Regions from separate parts of the Embleya sp. NPDC055664 genome, predicted to be linked through region 1. Evidence: predicted binding sites of a transcription regulator. Region 1 holds the regulator's gene; the other holds the start of a gene.
The links. The regulator HrcA, encoded in region 1, represses chaperone genes, less so after heat shock. The targets are predictions, from matches to a motif close to TTNGCACTCNGNNNNNCNGAGTGCNAA.

Region 1 (7,685 bases):
GCCGGCCGGCGGCGGCTCAGCCCACGGCTCGGGGCGGCCTCGGCGTCACTCGGTCAAGGCGTACGGTGACCGCTTCGCGTTGTCGGGCGCGGTCGGATGCAGCCCGTCCGGCGTTCGAGGGCGCTCGCCGCAGGCGGCCCGAGGGCGCGATCGGGCGCCGGACGCGGCCGAATCGCAGCCCGTCCGGCGCCTGAGGACGACGTCACGACGCGCCGCCGCGCCCGCCCGCTACCGGCCGTTGAAGGCGTCCTTCAGGCGCGAGAACAGGCCCTGTTGGCCCGGCGTGAATTGTCCCGACGGGCGTTCCTCGCCGCGCAGCTTGGCCAGGCGGCGGAGCAGTTCCTCCTGCTCGGGGTCGAGCTTGTTCGGCGTTTGCACCTCGACGTGCACGACCAGGTCGCCTCGGCCGCCGCCGCGCAGGTGGGTGATGCCCCGCCCGTGCAGCGGGATCGACTGGCCCGACTGGGTGCCCGGGCGGATGTCGATCTCCTCCGTGCCGTCCAGCGTCTGCAGCGGCACCTTCGTACCGAGCGACGCCGCCGTCATCGGGATGGTGACCGTGCAGTGCAGGTCGTCGCCGCGCCGCTGGAAGGTGGCGTGCGCGACCTCGACGATCTCCACGTAGAGATCGCCCGCCGGGCCGCCGCCGGGGCCGACCTCGCCCTCGCCCGCGAGCTGGATCCGCGTACCGCTGTCCACGCCCGCCGGGATCTTGACGGTGAGCGTGCGCCGCGCGCGGATGCGGCCGTCGCCCGCGCACTCGGGGCACGGGTGCGGGACCACGGTGCCGAAGCCCTGACACTGCGGACACGGCCGCGACGTCATGACCTGGCCCAGGAACGACTTGGTGACCTGGCTGACCTCGCCCCGCCCGCGGCACATGTCGCAGGTCTGCGCCGTGGTGCCCGGGGCCGCGCCCTCGCCGTTGCACGTGTTGCACGTGACGGCGGTGTCCACCTGGATCTCCCGGGTGGTGCCGAACGCGGCCTCTTCGAGGGTGATCTCGATCCGGATCATCGCGTCCTGGCCGCGGCGCGTGCGCGAGCGCGGTCCGCGCTGGCTGGCCTGGCCGAAGAACGCGTCCATGATGTCGCTGAACCCGAAGCCGGCCTGGCCGAAGCCACCACCGCCCCCGCCGCCCCCGGAGGACAGCGGGTCGCCGCCGAGGTCGTACATCTGACGCTTCTGCGGGTCCGAAAGGACCTCGTAGGCGTTGTTGATCTCCTTGAACCGGTCCTGCGTCTTCGGGTCCGGATTGACGTCCGGGTGCAGCTCCCGAGCGAGCCGGCGGAAGGCCTTCTTGATTTCCTCCGGGGTGGCGTCGCGCCGTACCCCGAGGACCTCGTAGTAATCGGTAGCCAACTCTACGACTCCGCGAGGATCTGTCCGACGTACCGTGCCACGGCGCGCACCGCTCCCATCGTTCCGGGGTAGTCCATCCGGGTCGGCCCGAGTACCCCGAGCTTCGCCAGTGTTTCCTGCCCACTGCCGTATCCGACGGCGACCACCGAGGTCGCGGCCAGTCCTTCGTGCATGTTCTCGTGTCCGATCCGCACGACCATGCCCGGGTCGGTCGCCTCGCCCAACAGCCGCAGCAATACGACGTGTTCCTCGAGCGCTTCCAGGACCGGGCGGATCGTGTTCGGGAAGTCCATGCCGAAACGGGTCAGGTTGGCCGTCCCGGCCAGGACGACCTTCTCTTCCTTGTGCTCGACCAGGGTGTCGAGCAGGGTGGCCAGGATGCCCGCCACGATCGGCCGTTCCTCGGCGGTGAACGGCTCGGCGAGATCCTGGACCAGCAACGGCACATCGGCGAACCGCTTGCCGGTGATGCGGCTGTTCAGCCGCGCCCGGACGTCGGCGAGCAGGTTTTCGCCGACCGGGCCCGGCGTGTCCATCACCCGCTGCTCAACCCGGCCCGTGCTGGTGATCAGCACCAACATGACCCGGGTGGGCGCGAGGGTGAGCAGCTCGACGTGCCGGATCGTCGAGCGGGTCAGCGAGGGGTATTGCACGACGGCGACCTGATGGGTCAGCTGCGCGAGCAGCCGGACCGTACGGCCCACCACGTCGTCCAGGTCGACCGCGCCGGCCAGGAAGGTCTGGATCGCCCGGCGCTCGGCGCCGGACAGCGGCTTGACGCCCGCAAGGCGGTCGACGAACAACCGGTAGCCCTTGTCGGTGGGCACCCGGCCGGCGCTGGTGTGGGGCTGCGTGATGTAGCCCTCCTCCTCCAGCGCGGCCATGTCGTTGCGAATGGTGGCCGGGGAGACCCCGAGGTTGTGTCGGTCCGCGAGCGCCTTGGAGCCGACCGGCTCCTGGGTCGCCACGTAGTCCTGCACGATGGCACGCAGCACGTCCTGTTTCCGATCGTCGAGCATGGTGCGCACCTCCCTGACCCGTTCTTCCACCCGTTGCCGTGTCGCGTAGGCGGTGGTTCGTCCCACTGGTTGGCACTCCGTCCCGCCGAGTGCCAGTGTACGGGTCACCCGATCCGGACCGTACCCCTGAGTCCGTGCCAAGGTTGACGCATGCTACGCGCCGAACAGCCGAAACACGCCACATGGGAGCCGATCGGGCCGGGCGTACTGCGTCGTCGGTTGCCCGGCCTCGAACTGAATGTGGCGGTCGTCACGGGGCGGGAGGGGATCCTGCTCGTGGACACCGGTTCGCACGACCACGAGGCCGCCGACATCCTGGCCTCGCTGGCCCGCGAACTGCCCGGGCACGGATTGCCCGACCGGGTGGTCGCGGTGGTGAACACCCACGGTCACTTCGACCACTGCTACGGCAACGACGAGGTGCTGCGCGCCTTCCCCGACGCGGAGATCTGGGGACACGCGGACCTGCCGCGGTATCTGGAGCGGTGGGCCGAGGCCGGTCGGGCGAGCGGCGTCGCGCACGGGTTCGACCCGGAGCTGATGCGCGCGGCGCGGATCGTGCCGCCGACCCGACCGGTGTCCACGGGCACGCCGGTGACGGTGGATCTGGGCGGGCGCGAGGTGGTGCTGTTCGCGCCCGGTCGTGGACACACCGACCACGATGTGGTCGTCCACGTACCGGACTGCGGCGTGCTGATCGCCGGGGACATGGTGGAGGAGAGCGGGCCGCCGGTCTTCGGCTCGGACGCGTTCGCCGCCGAGTGGAGCGATTCGCTGGCCCGGGTGCGGGCGTTGGACGCCAGTGTCTGGCTGCCCGGACACGGCGCGGTGGTCGACGAGGAGTTCGTGATCCGGCAAAACCGTTGGCTGGCCGAGGTGGCCGCCGGGCGCGTCGTACCGGACTGACGTACCGTCACCCGGCTAGCGTCGTGGTCATGCGCAGTTATGGACCCGAGTCGCTGATCCCGGGATGGAAGAAGGACAAGCCCGTCCCGGAGGTCGCGGCCGACCGCGATCTGGTGGTGGAGGAGGCGTCCACCGGCTTCTGCGGCGCGGTGGTCCGGGTGGAGAAGACCCCCGAGGGCTTCACCGTCACGCTGGAGGATCGGCACGGGCGGCTGCGGGTGTTCCCGATGGATCCGCGCGGGTTCCTGATCGACGGCGAGGTGGTCACCCTGGTCCGACCGACCGCCCCCGGTCCGGCCCGTGCCCCGGGGCGCACCGCGTCGGGCTCGATCGCGGTACCGGGCACCCGGGCCCGGGTCGCCCGCGCCGGGCGGATCTACGTCGAGGGCCGCCACGACGCCGAGTTGGTCGAGCGGGTGTGGGGCGACGACCTGCGGATCGAGGGCGTGGTCGTGGAGTATCTGGAGGGCGTCGACGATCTCCCGGACGTGATCCGCGAGTTCGCGCCGGGCCCGGGTCGCCGCCTGGGCGTGCTGGTCGACCACCTGGTGCCGGGTTCCAAGGAGAGCCGGATCGCGGGCCGGGTGAGCGGCGACCACGTGCTGGTGGTGGGACACCCCTATATCGACGTCTGGCAGGCGGTACGCCCCGCCTCCGTCGGCATCGCGGCCTGGCCGGACGTCCCGCGCGGTGTCCCGTGGAAGGAGGGCGTCTGCGCGGCCCTCGGCTGGCCGGTGAACCCGCCCGCGGCCTGGCGCCGCATCCTCGCGGCGGTGGACTCGTACCGCGACCTGGAACCGGCCCTGCTCGGGCGGGTCGAGGAACTCATCGACTTCGTGACGGCGCCGCCCGAGGGGTGAGGCCCCGGTCGACGCGATGGCCGGCCCTCACCGCGCGACCTGCGGCGCTACCGTACGGCGATGGCGCAGGAAGAGATCACCCTCGTATTGCCGGACTCGGCCGGACCGAAGTTTCGGACGTTCGGCGTCTTCGACACCACGTTCGTCCGGTCCGCCCGCTCGGGTGACGGGGCGGCCCGGGAGACGCGCAAGGACTTCGCCGACCCGGCCGCCGCCGTGATCGCGCTGCGCCGGGAGGTGGGCAAGGCGATGCGCGCCGGGTTCGTGCGCCTGGGCGGGGCCGAGGACCCGGTGGTGCTGGAGTTCATGCCGCCGGACAAGACCTCGTCCCGGGCCATGGACCTGCATCCGGACGGCCGCACCGTGCTGATCGCCTACGACGGCGCGATCCGGCTCGTGGACGTGGCGACCGGGGTCCGCCGCACCGTGCACGCGGTGCCCGCGGCCGAGCGGCTGACCGGCATCGACACCGCGCTGTTCGACGCGACCGGATCGGCCGTGGTCTACACCGTCGGCGGCTCGACCCGGCGACTGGACCTGGGCACGCTGCACGAGGAACCGCTGGCCGATTACCGGCAGTTCGAGAACGCCCTGTTCAATCCGCACACCGTGCAGCCGGCCTGGGACGCGGCCCGGCGGCGCCTGGTCGTCTTCGACGCCGACGACCGGGTGCGGGTCCTGGACGCGGCCGGCGCCCCGGTCTGCGAGGTGTCCACCCGATCGCCGACCACCGAGTGCCGGGGCGCCGCGCTGTCCCCCTCGGGTCGGTTGCTCGCGGTGTGGCGGGTCAGTCGCGGGCTGGTGTACGGGCACCGCGACGCGAGCGCCGATCCGACCAACGAGGTCGAGGTGTGGGACGTGGAGGCCGGCCGCCCGGTCGCGCGGGTGCCGCTGGAGTGGGAGATCGGCGACCTCGGCTTCGATCCGAGCGAGACGTTGCTCCTGGTCAACCGGGGCCGGGTGCACGGGCCGTTCGCGATCTCGATCGACACCGGCGAGCCGGCCTGGCACCTCGCCGATCCGCACCACCCGAACGGTTGGGCGACCTGTTACGCGTGGGCCTACTCGCCGGACGGCCGGCGGATCGCGGTGGGCGGTCATCGTACGAGCGCCCTGCGCGTGTACGACGCGGATCTGCGCGAGCGCGACGCCGTCGCCCTCCCCGGCCACGACGAACAACGCGTCCGCCGCCTGGCCTTCTCCGCCGACGGCACCCTCCTGGCCACGGGCGGCGACTTCGGCCGGGTCTTCGTCCGCCGGGTGTAGGGCATCCGCCCGGGCGCGCCGAACAACCCGTCGGCTTCGACACGGCGCCACTCGAACGGTGACGCCCGAGCCCATGGTTCGTCAGACGAATCTGCTGGTGCTCAACGTCATCGAGAACGGCGCTGGAAGATCGATCTGCTTACCGAAGGGACCGGTGTGACCCTCCAGGTAGTCGTCACCCTTCGGCGTCAGGAAGAGCGTGACCTTGCTCTGCTCTCGATCCACCAGCAGGTACAGCGGAATGCCGCTGCGGGCATAGGCCCGTCGTTTCTGTTCACGATCGAAACCGGCGCGATACGACGTCACCTCCAGGACCAGGGCAACCCCGGCGCACGGCATCCACGATTCGGCGTCCAGGAACAGGTCCAGGTCCTCGGGCGCGAACGTGCCGTCCGGGATGACGTGGTTGCGGGCGAGTCCCCCACCGGTGGCCACCACCAATCCCTTGCCGCCGGAGAAATCCATCGGCACGGCCGATCCGCTGAGGATCTGGCGAACCACGGCACTGATGATGCGCTCGTGATTCCCCATCGGCGGTGGTGTCACGACGATGTCCCCCTCGATGAACTCGGCGCGGAAGCCCAAGGGGGTGTCCAACGCCAGGAAGCCGTCGAGCATGACGTCTTCCTGCGCGGGGATCTCGTGTGCCATGACAGACATTCTCAACCCCTTCCGTAGTCGAGGCGAGCATAGGGACGCGTCGTGCGGGTGACCGAACGTTTCCGTTCCGGTCACCCGCACGGGTGAACGACTACGTGAAGCGGCGTTACGGGGCCTTCGCCGAGGCCGACAGGGCGGCGATGGAGTCGTCGGTGCAGTCCGCCCAGAAGGTGCCGACGACCTCTTCCAACTGGGTCATCGAGTGGGCGGCGTACAGGATGTCCTGGTAGTGCGTGATGTCGTATTGCATCGTGCCCATCGCGACCAGGTCCAAGTCGCGGATGTCGACCGTGCGGAACTCGCGGATCTCGCCGTAGGAGGACAGGATCCCGGCGCCGTAGGCCTTGAGCGCGCCGCCCTCGTGCATGACGCCGAATTCGAGGGTGAACCAGAAGACCTTGGAAACGAACTCCAGCGCCTCGCGGCTCTCCACCCGGCGGGCCGCCTCGCCCGCGACCCGGTACAGCGCCGCGAAGCGGTCCGAGGCGAGCATGTTGGCGTGGCCGATCACCTCGTGCACGACGTCCGGCTCGGGGGTGTACAGCGGCACGCTGTGGTGGCGGATGTACTGCGTGGAGTGGAAGTAGGAGTCGGCCAGCGACCCGTAGAAGTCGCGCAGCGGAACCAGGCCGGCCGCGGGCAGGTAGCGAAAGCCGGTGAGCGGCTGCAGCGCCTCGCTGACCTCCTCCAACTGGGGGATCCGCTCGGTCGGCAGCTTCAGGCGCGCGGCGCCGTCCAGGTAGTCGGCGACCGCGTACTCCGCGTGCGAGGCGGACAACTCGCGGGAGACCAGGCGCCAGACCTCGTGCTCCTCGTCGGTGTACTCGACCTCCGGGATCGGGTCGCCGCGGTGGTGGTCCAGCGCCAGCGCCGCGATCCGGTTCCGGCGTTCGCGGTATACCTCGTCCGCGAACCCCGGGTGGCTGCGGGACAGCTCGACCTCGACTCCGCCGTCGGCCCTACGGGTGACCGGGGCCAGATACTGGGCCTCCTCGAACATGCCATCTCCTGATCGCATCGGAATCGACTCGCCGGACAAGTCGCGGCACCCACGCAACCAGTATGCGCCGTTTTCATGCCTTTCAGACCGATCGGGTCGGGGGCCACGGCAACGGAAATCAGCTGCGAGGGATCGCCTCGACGCCTTTATCGCATCATCCGGACGGGCGTCACACAAGGGGCACAGGAGTGCAGACGGCCGCACCAAATGCACCGTCCACAGATCGAGACGGGATTCCCGCCCGCGTGACAGGATCGCCCGTACATCGGGGAGGGCACCGTCGAGAGGGGGCGCGCGGTGGTGGATTCACAGGGCATCGCCGGGGATCGGGCGAGGCGACGCGAGGTGGTCGAGGCACTCACCGAGACCTCCGACCATCTCGACTTCGCACTGGCGATGGTCCGCCGCATCGTCGGCGACCAGGAACGGCTCGGGGAACTGACCGCCCGCATCCGCGAGATCGAGACCCGGCTCCGGGACGACCGCTACTACCTCGCGGTGATCGGCGAGTTCTCGGCCGGCAAGAGCACCTTCGTCAACGCGCTGCTGGCCGACGACCTGCTGCCCACCTCGGCATTGCCGACCACCGGCGCCGCGACCAGGATCACCCAC
Region 2 (7,685 bases), on a different contig from region 1:
CAGTACCGGCACCAGGGTCAGGTGGTAGTCCTGTACGACCACCTTCGCGCCCTCGGCCGCCTCCTCCGCCAGGGCCTCGGCGAACGCCTGGTTGTACGCCTCGTAGGAGGCCCACTCCTTGCGGAAGCGCGCGTCGAAGACCGGCTTGGAGGGGGTGTCGTAGAGCAGGTGGTGGACGAACCACAGGGTCGAGTTCGCTATGGCGTTGTACGCCCGCGCGAAGGTGCCGGGGTCGATGTCGAGCATCCGCACGGCCAGCCCGCCGGTGTCGTGACCGGCGAGATCCAGCCGGCCCGAGGGCGCGGCGCGGGTCGCGGTGCGGTCGGGCTCGCCGAGCGCGGAGCAGACCCACACGGCGCCGGTGCCCTGCCCGGCGGTGGACAGGCCGGACACCAGTCCGCCGCCGCCGCGCCGCACCGTGAGCGTGCCGTCGTCCTCCAGGGAGAAGGAGACGGGACCGCGGTTGGAGGCGACCAGCACCCCGGCGGGAGAGGGGGTGGCGGGAGGGGGAGCACTCATGCCCCGACCCTAGCCACGCATCCCGGTGCGCAAACCCGGGCCGACCGTGCCCTCGGTTCGAACGGTGTGGCGAGTATCACGCCCATCGACCACTACCACACGTAGTCGGATTGTGCCTCTCGGGCATCGGCGGACCCCGGGCCACCGAGGCGGAAACCTGGGCCGAATGCCGGGGAAACCCGGGCCGAACGCCGGGAAAACCCCCGGGCCGGGGGTCAGCGCCCGACCAGGCGGGTTCGTGCCCGGTACTCGGGCACCGTGGCCATCGGCGGTCGCTCCCGGGCGGCGATGTCGTGGGTGCGTACGCGAAAGCCCGCCTCGTCCCGTTCGAACTGGGTCAGCACGGTGTTCGGCGCGGCCGGGTGCGCGCCGGCGGGGCCGCGGCGCAGTCGGCGCTCGACGGCCTGGAGTATCTCCGCCGCCATCCGCCCCAGGCCCGCCTCGTCCTGGTGGTTGTGCCGCCGCACACCGACGTCCACCTGGGCCATCGCGTCCAGGCCGACCAGGCGCAGGGCGTCCACGAGCATCGCGGTCTCGATGCCGTAGCCGCACGGGAAGGGCAGTTGTTCGAGCAGTGTGCGGCGGGCCGCGTATTCGCCGCCGAGCGGCTGCACGAAGCCGGCCAGTTCGGGCCAGTGCAGGTTGAGCAGGGGGCGGGCGACCAATTCGGTGACCCGGCCGCCGCCGGCGGGCACGATCGTGTCGCCGATCTCCAGCGGCCGGTCGTACATGGCCTTGACCAGCTGGACCGAGGGGTCGGTGAGCAGCGGGCCGAGGATCCCGGTGACGAAGTCCGCCGAGAAGTCCTTCAGGTCGGCGTCCACGAACGCGACGATGTCGCCGTCGGTGACCAGGAGCGAGCGCCACAACACCTCGCCCTTGCCGCGCACGGCCGGGAGCGCGGGCAGGATGTCGTCGCGGTGCACCACCCGCGCGCCCGCGTCGGCGGCCACCCGCGCGGTGTCGTCCGTGGAGCCGGAGTCGACCACCACCAGCTCGTTCACCAGCGGTACCCGCTCGACCAGCTCGGTCCGGATCACCTTGACGATGTCGCCGACGGTCGCCGCCTCGTTCAACGCGGGCAGGACGACGCTGACCCGGGTGTCGCGTTTGGCGTCGAGAAGCCTGTCGACGGGCCAGTCGGCGGCGGCGGAGGACCGCCGTCGGAGCCAGTCGCCCACCTCGTGCGTCACGTTCGAAGATCCCCTGTCGTCGCCGGTGTTCCGGCCTCGGTCGTTCCACCCTTTATCGTCTCGCGAGGTGGACCGGATGATCGACGCGGCACCGGTTCGGTTACAGTCGTCGTCACCGGTTACGACGATCGCACGTCGGACCGGACAAACGCGGACCGGCCACCCGGCGAAGGGTGTGTCCACCGCCATAGCAGCTCATCCAGAGGGGCAGAGGGAACGGCCCGTTGAAGCCCCGGCAACCATCCGATCGTCATTCCTCGTGACGCGCTTTCGGCGCGAGCGAGCGGCCGACGAGTCGGACAGGTGCCAAGTCCGGCCCGTGGGACCCCACGGGTAAAGATGAGGACAGAAAGGCCCTCGCCATGGCGACACCCACCGCCACCCGCACCACCAGCGCCATCCCCACCTCCTTCGGTCCGGCCGTCGCGCTGTCGTGTCGCGAGTGCGGAGAGCGCACGGAGCTCGGCCCGAAGTACGCCTGCGAGTCCTGTTTCGGCCCCCTGGAGGTCGCCTACGAGTTCGGCACCGTGACGCGGGAGCGGATCGAGGCCGGGCCGCACAACATCTGGCGCTACGCGCCGCTGCTGCCGGTGTCCGCAGACGTCGCGTCCCGGCCCAGCCTGAACCCCGGCTTCACCAAGCTCGTGCGGGCCGAGAACCTGGGCCGCGAGCTGGGCGTGCGCAACCTGCACGTCAAGGACGACTCCGGGAACCCGACGCACTCCTTCAAGGACCGCGTGGTGGCGATCGCGGTCGAGGCCGCGCGCACCTTCGGCTTCACCACGCTGTCCTGCTCGTCCACCGGCAACCTGGCCGGCGCGGTGGGTGCCGCCGCCGCCCGGGTGGGTCTGCGCAGCTGTGTGTTCATCCCGTCCGACCTGGAGGCCGGCAAGGTCGTCACGGCGGCGGTCTACGGCGGCGAGCTGGTCGCCATCGAGGGGACCTACGACGAGGTCAACCGATTCTGTTCGGAGCTGATCGGCGACCCGGCCGGCGAGAGCTGGGGCTTCGTCAACGTCAACCTGCGGCCCTACTACGGCGAGGGTTCCAAGACGCTGGCCTACGAGATCGCGGAACAACTCGGCTGGAAACTGCCGGAGCAGATCGTCATTCCCATCGCGTCGGGGTCGCAGCTGACCAAGATCGACAAGGGCTTTCGCGAGTTGATCGCGCTGGGTCTGGTCGAGGACGCGCCGTACAAGATCTTCGGCGCCCAGGCGACGGGGTGCTCCCCGGTGGCCGCCGCGTGGAAGGCCGGGCACGACGTGATCCGCCCGGTGCGGCCGGACACGATCGCCAAGTCGCTCGCGATCGGCAACCCCGCCGACGGCCCCTACGTGCTCGACGTGTGCAAGCGCACGGGCGGCGCGGTGGAGGACGTGAACGACGTCGAGGTGGTCGAAGCGATGAAACTGCTCGCGCGTACCGAGGGCATCTTCGGAGAGACCGCGGGCGGGGTCACCGTGGGCTGCCTGCGCAAGCTGCTCGAGTCCGGCGCGCTGGACCCGGACGCCGAGACGGTCGTGCTCAACACGGGCGACGGCCTCAAGACGTTGGACGCGGTCACGCCGACGACCGGACCCACCGCGACCATTCGACCCACCCTGGACTCCTTCCGAAAGGCCGGCCTCGCATGAGCGTCTCCGTTCGCATCCCGACCATCCTGCGCACCTACACGGGCGGGGCGGCGGAGGTGTCCGCCGAGGGCACCACGCTCGCCGAGGTCCTGGACTCGCTGGAAAAGGACCACACCGGAATTCGCGCGCGCATCCTCGACGACGAGGGCAAGCTGCGTCGCTTTGTGAATCTGTACGTGGAGGACGAGGACGTGCGCTTCGCCGACGGGCTCGCCACGGCGATCCCCGACAAGGGCACCGTTTCGATCATCCCGGCGGTCGCCGGGGGTTGCTGACGCGATAGGCCGAGCGTCCCGATCTTCCTCGATCGGGCACGAAACGGAACCGGGAAATCCGCCGCGCGAGCACCGCGCGGCGGATTTCTTCGTTCCTGCCGAAGGTTGTGCGTAACCCGGGTTTAACCGGCTCCATTTCCCGTCTTTGGCGGCGGCGCGTCGGTAAACCCGTGGTCGGGATCACATCCGATATGTGCGGAAAGTCGTTTTCCTGGTGGATTGAAATACGGCTTTTTCTAAGACTCGCGAAGAATGCGAGCTTTATTCGCTCGGGAATTCTCGTCCGATTGACCTGTTGCTCCGGGCATCCGTCCGGATACATTCAGCCGCGGTCGTAGCAGAGGGCCGGGTCCTTCTGGATACGAACCCGGAGCTGCGGCGTGCAGTATCCGTGAAAGGGCCAGTAACAGGGGAGTTAGGAATGGCTCAGGGCGCCGTCAAGTGGTTCAACGCGGAGAAGGGGTACGGCTTCATCGCGGTCGACGGTGGGGCGGACGTTTTCGTCCACTACAGCGCGATCCAGATGGACGGGTACCGGACGCTCGAGGAGGGGCAGCGAGTCGAGTTCGAGATCTCGCAGGGGCAGAAGGGGCCGCAGGCCGACATGGTCCGCGTCACCGCCTGAACCGGGAGCCATGCGCTCCTCTGCTCCTCTGCTTGAAACGGTCCACACCACGGACTGCACGACACATCGCGGCACATAACGCGCCCGATCCTGTCGGATCCATGACCGGGGCCCGGCCTTCCCGCCAAGCGGGGGCCGGGCCCCGGTCGTTGTCCCCCGGCCCCGACGTGCGGGCGGCGGCGGGGCGCGGGTGCGGCGGTACACGCGAATCCGCTCCGGCGGGAGGCGGCCCACCAGAGCGATGCGGACGACGCGGCCGAGCCCGCCACCCGCCCCCGCACAACCACAGGCACGGCACCCGAACTCGGCATGGCCACAGACGACCCGGCGGCACGATCGGACCCGACGTGAGCCGGGGCGGCGCGACGCCCGAACCCGATGTAGGCCCAGGGGCGGCACATCCGAACCCGTCCCGGCCGTGCGGGCAACGCCGGGGTCCGAACCACGCGACCACGCAACCACCGCAGGCCCGGCAGCCTGGATTCCCGTTCCGGGGCCGCTCCGGACGTGCCGGGGCGGGCGGGCCCGGCCGGGGGCCGTGCAGGCGGGCGGGGGCGCACACGTACCCGTGTCGGGCGGCCGAGGCCGAGCCCCGCGGCATGTGGACGGGCTGCGCCCTCGGGGCCCGGGTGGGGGGTTGGGGTGGTGTGTGACACGCGCGGGTGTGGGCCGAGGGGCCCGGACCCGCTCGTTGCGCTTGCACTCGGCATGGTCGAGTGCTAATCATTGGCGTTAGCACTCTGGATGTGAGAGTGACAGAAACGGACCGGGCCGGTGAGGCTCGGCACCCGTGAGGGAGGGATCCTCGCGGTGGTCGGGTCGTCCGTCGCGGGCACCTGTGCGGTCCGGCACTCACCCCCGTTCTGGGAGGACTTCACCACATGGCCAAGATCATCGCGTTCAACGAGGAAGCGCGCCGCGGCCTCGAGCGCGGGATGAACCAGCTCGCCGACGCCGTCAAGGTCACGCTGGGCCCCAAGGGCCGCAACGTCGTGCTCGAGAAGAAGTGGGGTGCGCCCACCATCACCAACGATGGTGTGAGCATCGCCAAGGAGATCGAGCTCGAGGACCCGTACGAGAAGATCGGTGCCGAGCTGGTCAAGGAGGTCGCCAAGAAGACGGACGACGTCGCCGGTGACGGTACGACGACCGCGACCGTCCTCGCCCAGGCGCTCGTCCGCGAGGGCCTGCGCAACGTGGCCGCCGGCGCGAACCCGATGGCCCTCAAGCGTGGCATCGAGAAGGCCGTCGAGGCCGTCTCCGAGCAGCTGCTCGCGCTCGCGAAGGACGTCGAGACGAAGGAGCAGATCGCCTCCACCGCCTCGATCTCCGCCGCTGACCCCCTGATCGGCGAGATGATCGCCGAGGCCATGGACAAGGTCGGCAAGGAAGGCGTCATCACCGTCGAGGAGAGCAACACCTTCGGTCTCGAGCTCGAGCTCACCGAGGGCATGCGCTTCGACAAGGGCTACATCTCGCCCTACTTCGCGACCGACATGGAGCGCATGGAGGCCGTCCTCGAAGACGCCTACGTGCTCATCGTCAACTCGAAGATCACCTCGGTGAAGGACCTCCTCCCGCTCCTCGAGAAGGTCATGCAGTCGGGCAAGCCGCTCATGATCATCTCCGAGGACGTCGAGGGCGAGGCCCTGGCCACGCTCGTCGTGAACAAGATCCGCGGCACCTTCAAGTCCGTCGCCGTCAAGGCTCCGGGCTTCGGCGACCGTCGCAAGGCCATGCTCGGCGACATCGCCATCCTCACCGGTGGCCAGGTCATCTCCGAGGAGGTCGGCCTCAAGCTCGACACCGCCGGTCTCGAACTCCTCGGCCGCGCCCGCAAGGTCGTCGTCACCAAGGACGAGACCACCATCGTCGACGGCGCCGGTGACTCGGACCAGGTCGCGGGTCGGGTCAACCAGATCCGCGCCGAGATCGAGAACTCCGACTCGGACTACGACCGCGAGAAGCTCCAGGAGCGCCTGGCGAAGCTCGCGGGCGGCGTGGCGGTCATCAAGGCCGGTGCCGCGACCGAGGTCGAGCTCAAGGAGCGCAAGCACCGCATCGAGGACGCGGTGCGCAACGCGAAGGCCGCCGTCGAGGAGGGCATCGTCGCCGGTGGTGGCGTGGCCCTGCTCCAGGCGTCCACCATCGCGTTCGACAAGCTCGACCTGGACGGCGACGAGGCCACCGGCGCGAACATCGTGCGCCTGGCCGTCGAGGCCCCGCTCAAGCAGATCGCGGTCAACGCCGGCCTCGAGGGCGGCGTGGTTGTGGAGAAGGTGCGCAACCTGACCCCGGGTCACGGCCTCAACGCCGCGACCGGCGACTACGTGGACCTCATCGCCGAGGGCATCATCGACCCGGCGAAGGTCACCCGTTCCGCGCTGCAGAACGCCGCGTCGATCGCCGCGCTGTTCCTGACCACCGAGGCCGTCATCGCCGACAAGCCGGAGAAGAACGCCGCTCCGGCCGGCGGCGGCGCCCCGGACATGGGCGGCATGGACTTCTGATCCGCTGAGGATCGGTAGTCCCGACCCACCCGGTCGGTAGCTCCACGCGAGAGGCGGTCCCCTTCGGGGGGCCGCCTCTTTCGCGTCCCTGCGGGTCCTTCCACCGCTGTTCGAAGCGTGTTCGCTCGTTCGAGTGGCACAGGCGACTTACCCTGAAATGGTCTCCGGGCGACCGTAGCGTCGTTCTTGTACGGCATGGATCGAGGTAGGCGAGGTGGACGAGATGACCGCACCCGTGATCGAGGTGAGCACCGCCTGGCGCGAAATCGTAACCATGTGGCAGGGATTGGACGTGCCCGAAGGCTGGCGCGCCGAGTTCGACGGAGAGAACATCACGATGTCGCCGCCACCCGCGCACCAGCATGAATTGATCGCGGACGACATCCATTGGCAGCTGCGCCGGGCCGCTCCCGCCGGATGCGGCGCGTTTCAGCATCTCGGTGTGGAGATCATGTCGGTGGGTCGCCTGTGTGTTCCCGACCTGGTGGTGATGGCCCGGGAAGACGTGGCCACGCCGACACCGGCGCATCGGATTCTTCTCGTCGCCGAGATCACTTCCCCGAGCAATGCGAGCATCGACCGCGTCGACAAGTTGCGGGCGTACGCACACGGACCGATTCCGCTGTACCTGCTCGTCGATCGGTGGGACAAGGACGGCCCGGCGGCAACGCTGTACTCCGAGCCCGACGGCAAGGTCTATCAGCGGGTGCAACGTGTCGATTTCGGCGGCTTGGTCGTCATCCCCGATCCCTTCGGGATCGAGTTGGACACCTCGGGCTTCCCGCCGCGGTGATATTCGCCGGCATCGCCGGTCGCTCGCTCGTAGGCTCGTGACGCGACTTCGGGAACTACGTGTTCCTTCTGTCATGGCGTACAAGCGCTTTTGGGGTGCTTGGGGTTCGAATCCCTATCCGGGACCCGTGACC

Region 2: a site for HrcA is predicted at 4,946-4,972, ahead of groL (chaperonin GroEL). Genes of this name have one in related genera too.

Annotation. Positions count from the first base shown of each region.
Region 1 is NZ_JBSHGZ010000077.1:3,661-11,345, reverse strand. Features, by position in the region: gene dnaJ (molecular chaperone DnaJ) at 229-1,362, opposite strand; gene hrcA (heat-inducible transcriptional repressor HrcA) at 1,365-2,381, opposite strand; gene ACWGR4_RS47705 (MBL fold metallo-hydrolase) at 2,532-3,287, shown strand; gene ACWGR4_RS47700 (DUF3097 domain-containing protein) at 3,317-4,147, shown strand; gene ACWGR4_RS47695 (WD40 repeat domain-containing protein) at 4,208-5,413, shown strand; gene ACWGR4_RS47690 (Uma2 family endonuclease) at 5,495-6,064, opposite strand; gene ACWGR4_RS47685 (phenylalanine 4-monooxygenase) at 6,180-7,073, opposite strand; gene ACWGR4_RS47680 (dynamin family protein) at 7,371-7,685, shown strand, end outside.
Region 2 is NZ_JBSHGZ010000005.1:352,418-360,102, reverse strand. Features, by position in the region: gene ACWGR4_RS11825 (alpha,alpha-trehalose-phosphate synthase (UDP-forming)) at 1-519, opposite strand, end outside; gene ACWGR4_RS11820 (glucosyl-3-phosphoglycerate synthase) at 735-1,712, opposite strand; SAM riboswitch class I at 1,905-2,058, shown strand; gene thrC (threonine synthase) at 2,075-3,349, shown strand; gene ACWGR4_RS11810 (MoaD/ThiS family protein) at 3,346-3,624, shown strand; gene ACWGR4_RS11805 (cold-shock protein) at 4,046-4,249, shown strand; gene groL (chaperonin GroEL) at 5,131-6,759, shown strand; gene ACWGR4_RS11795 (Uma2 family endonuclease) at 6,983-7,552, shown strand.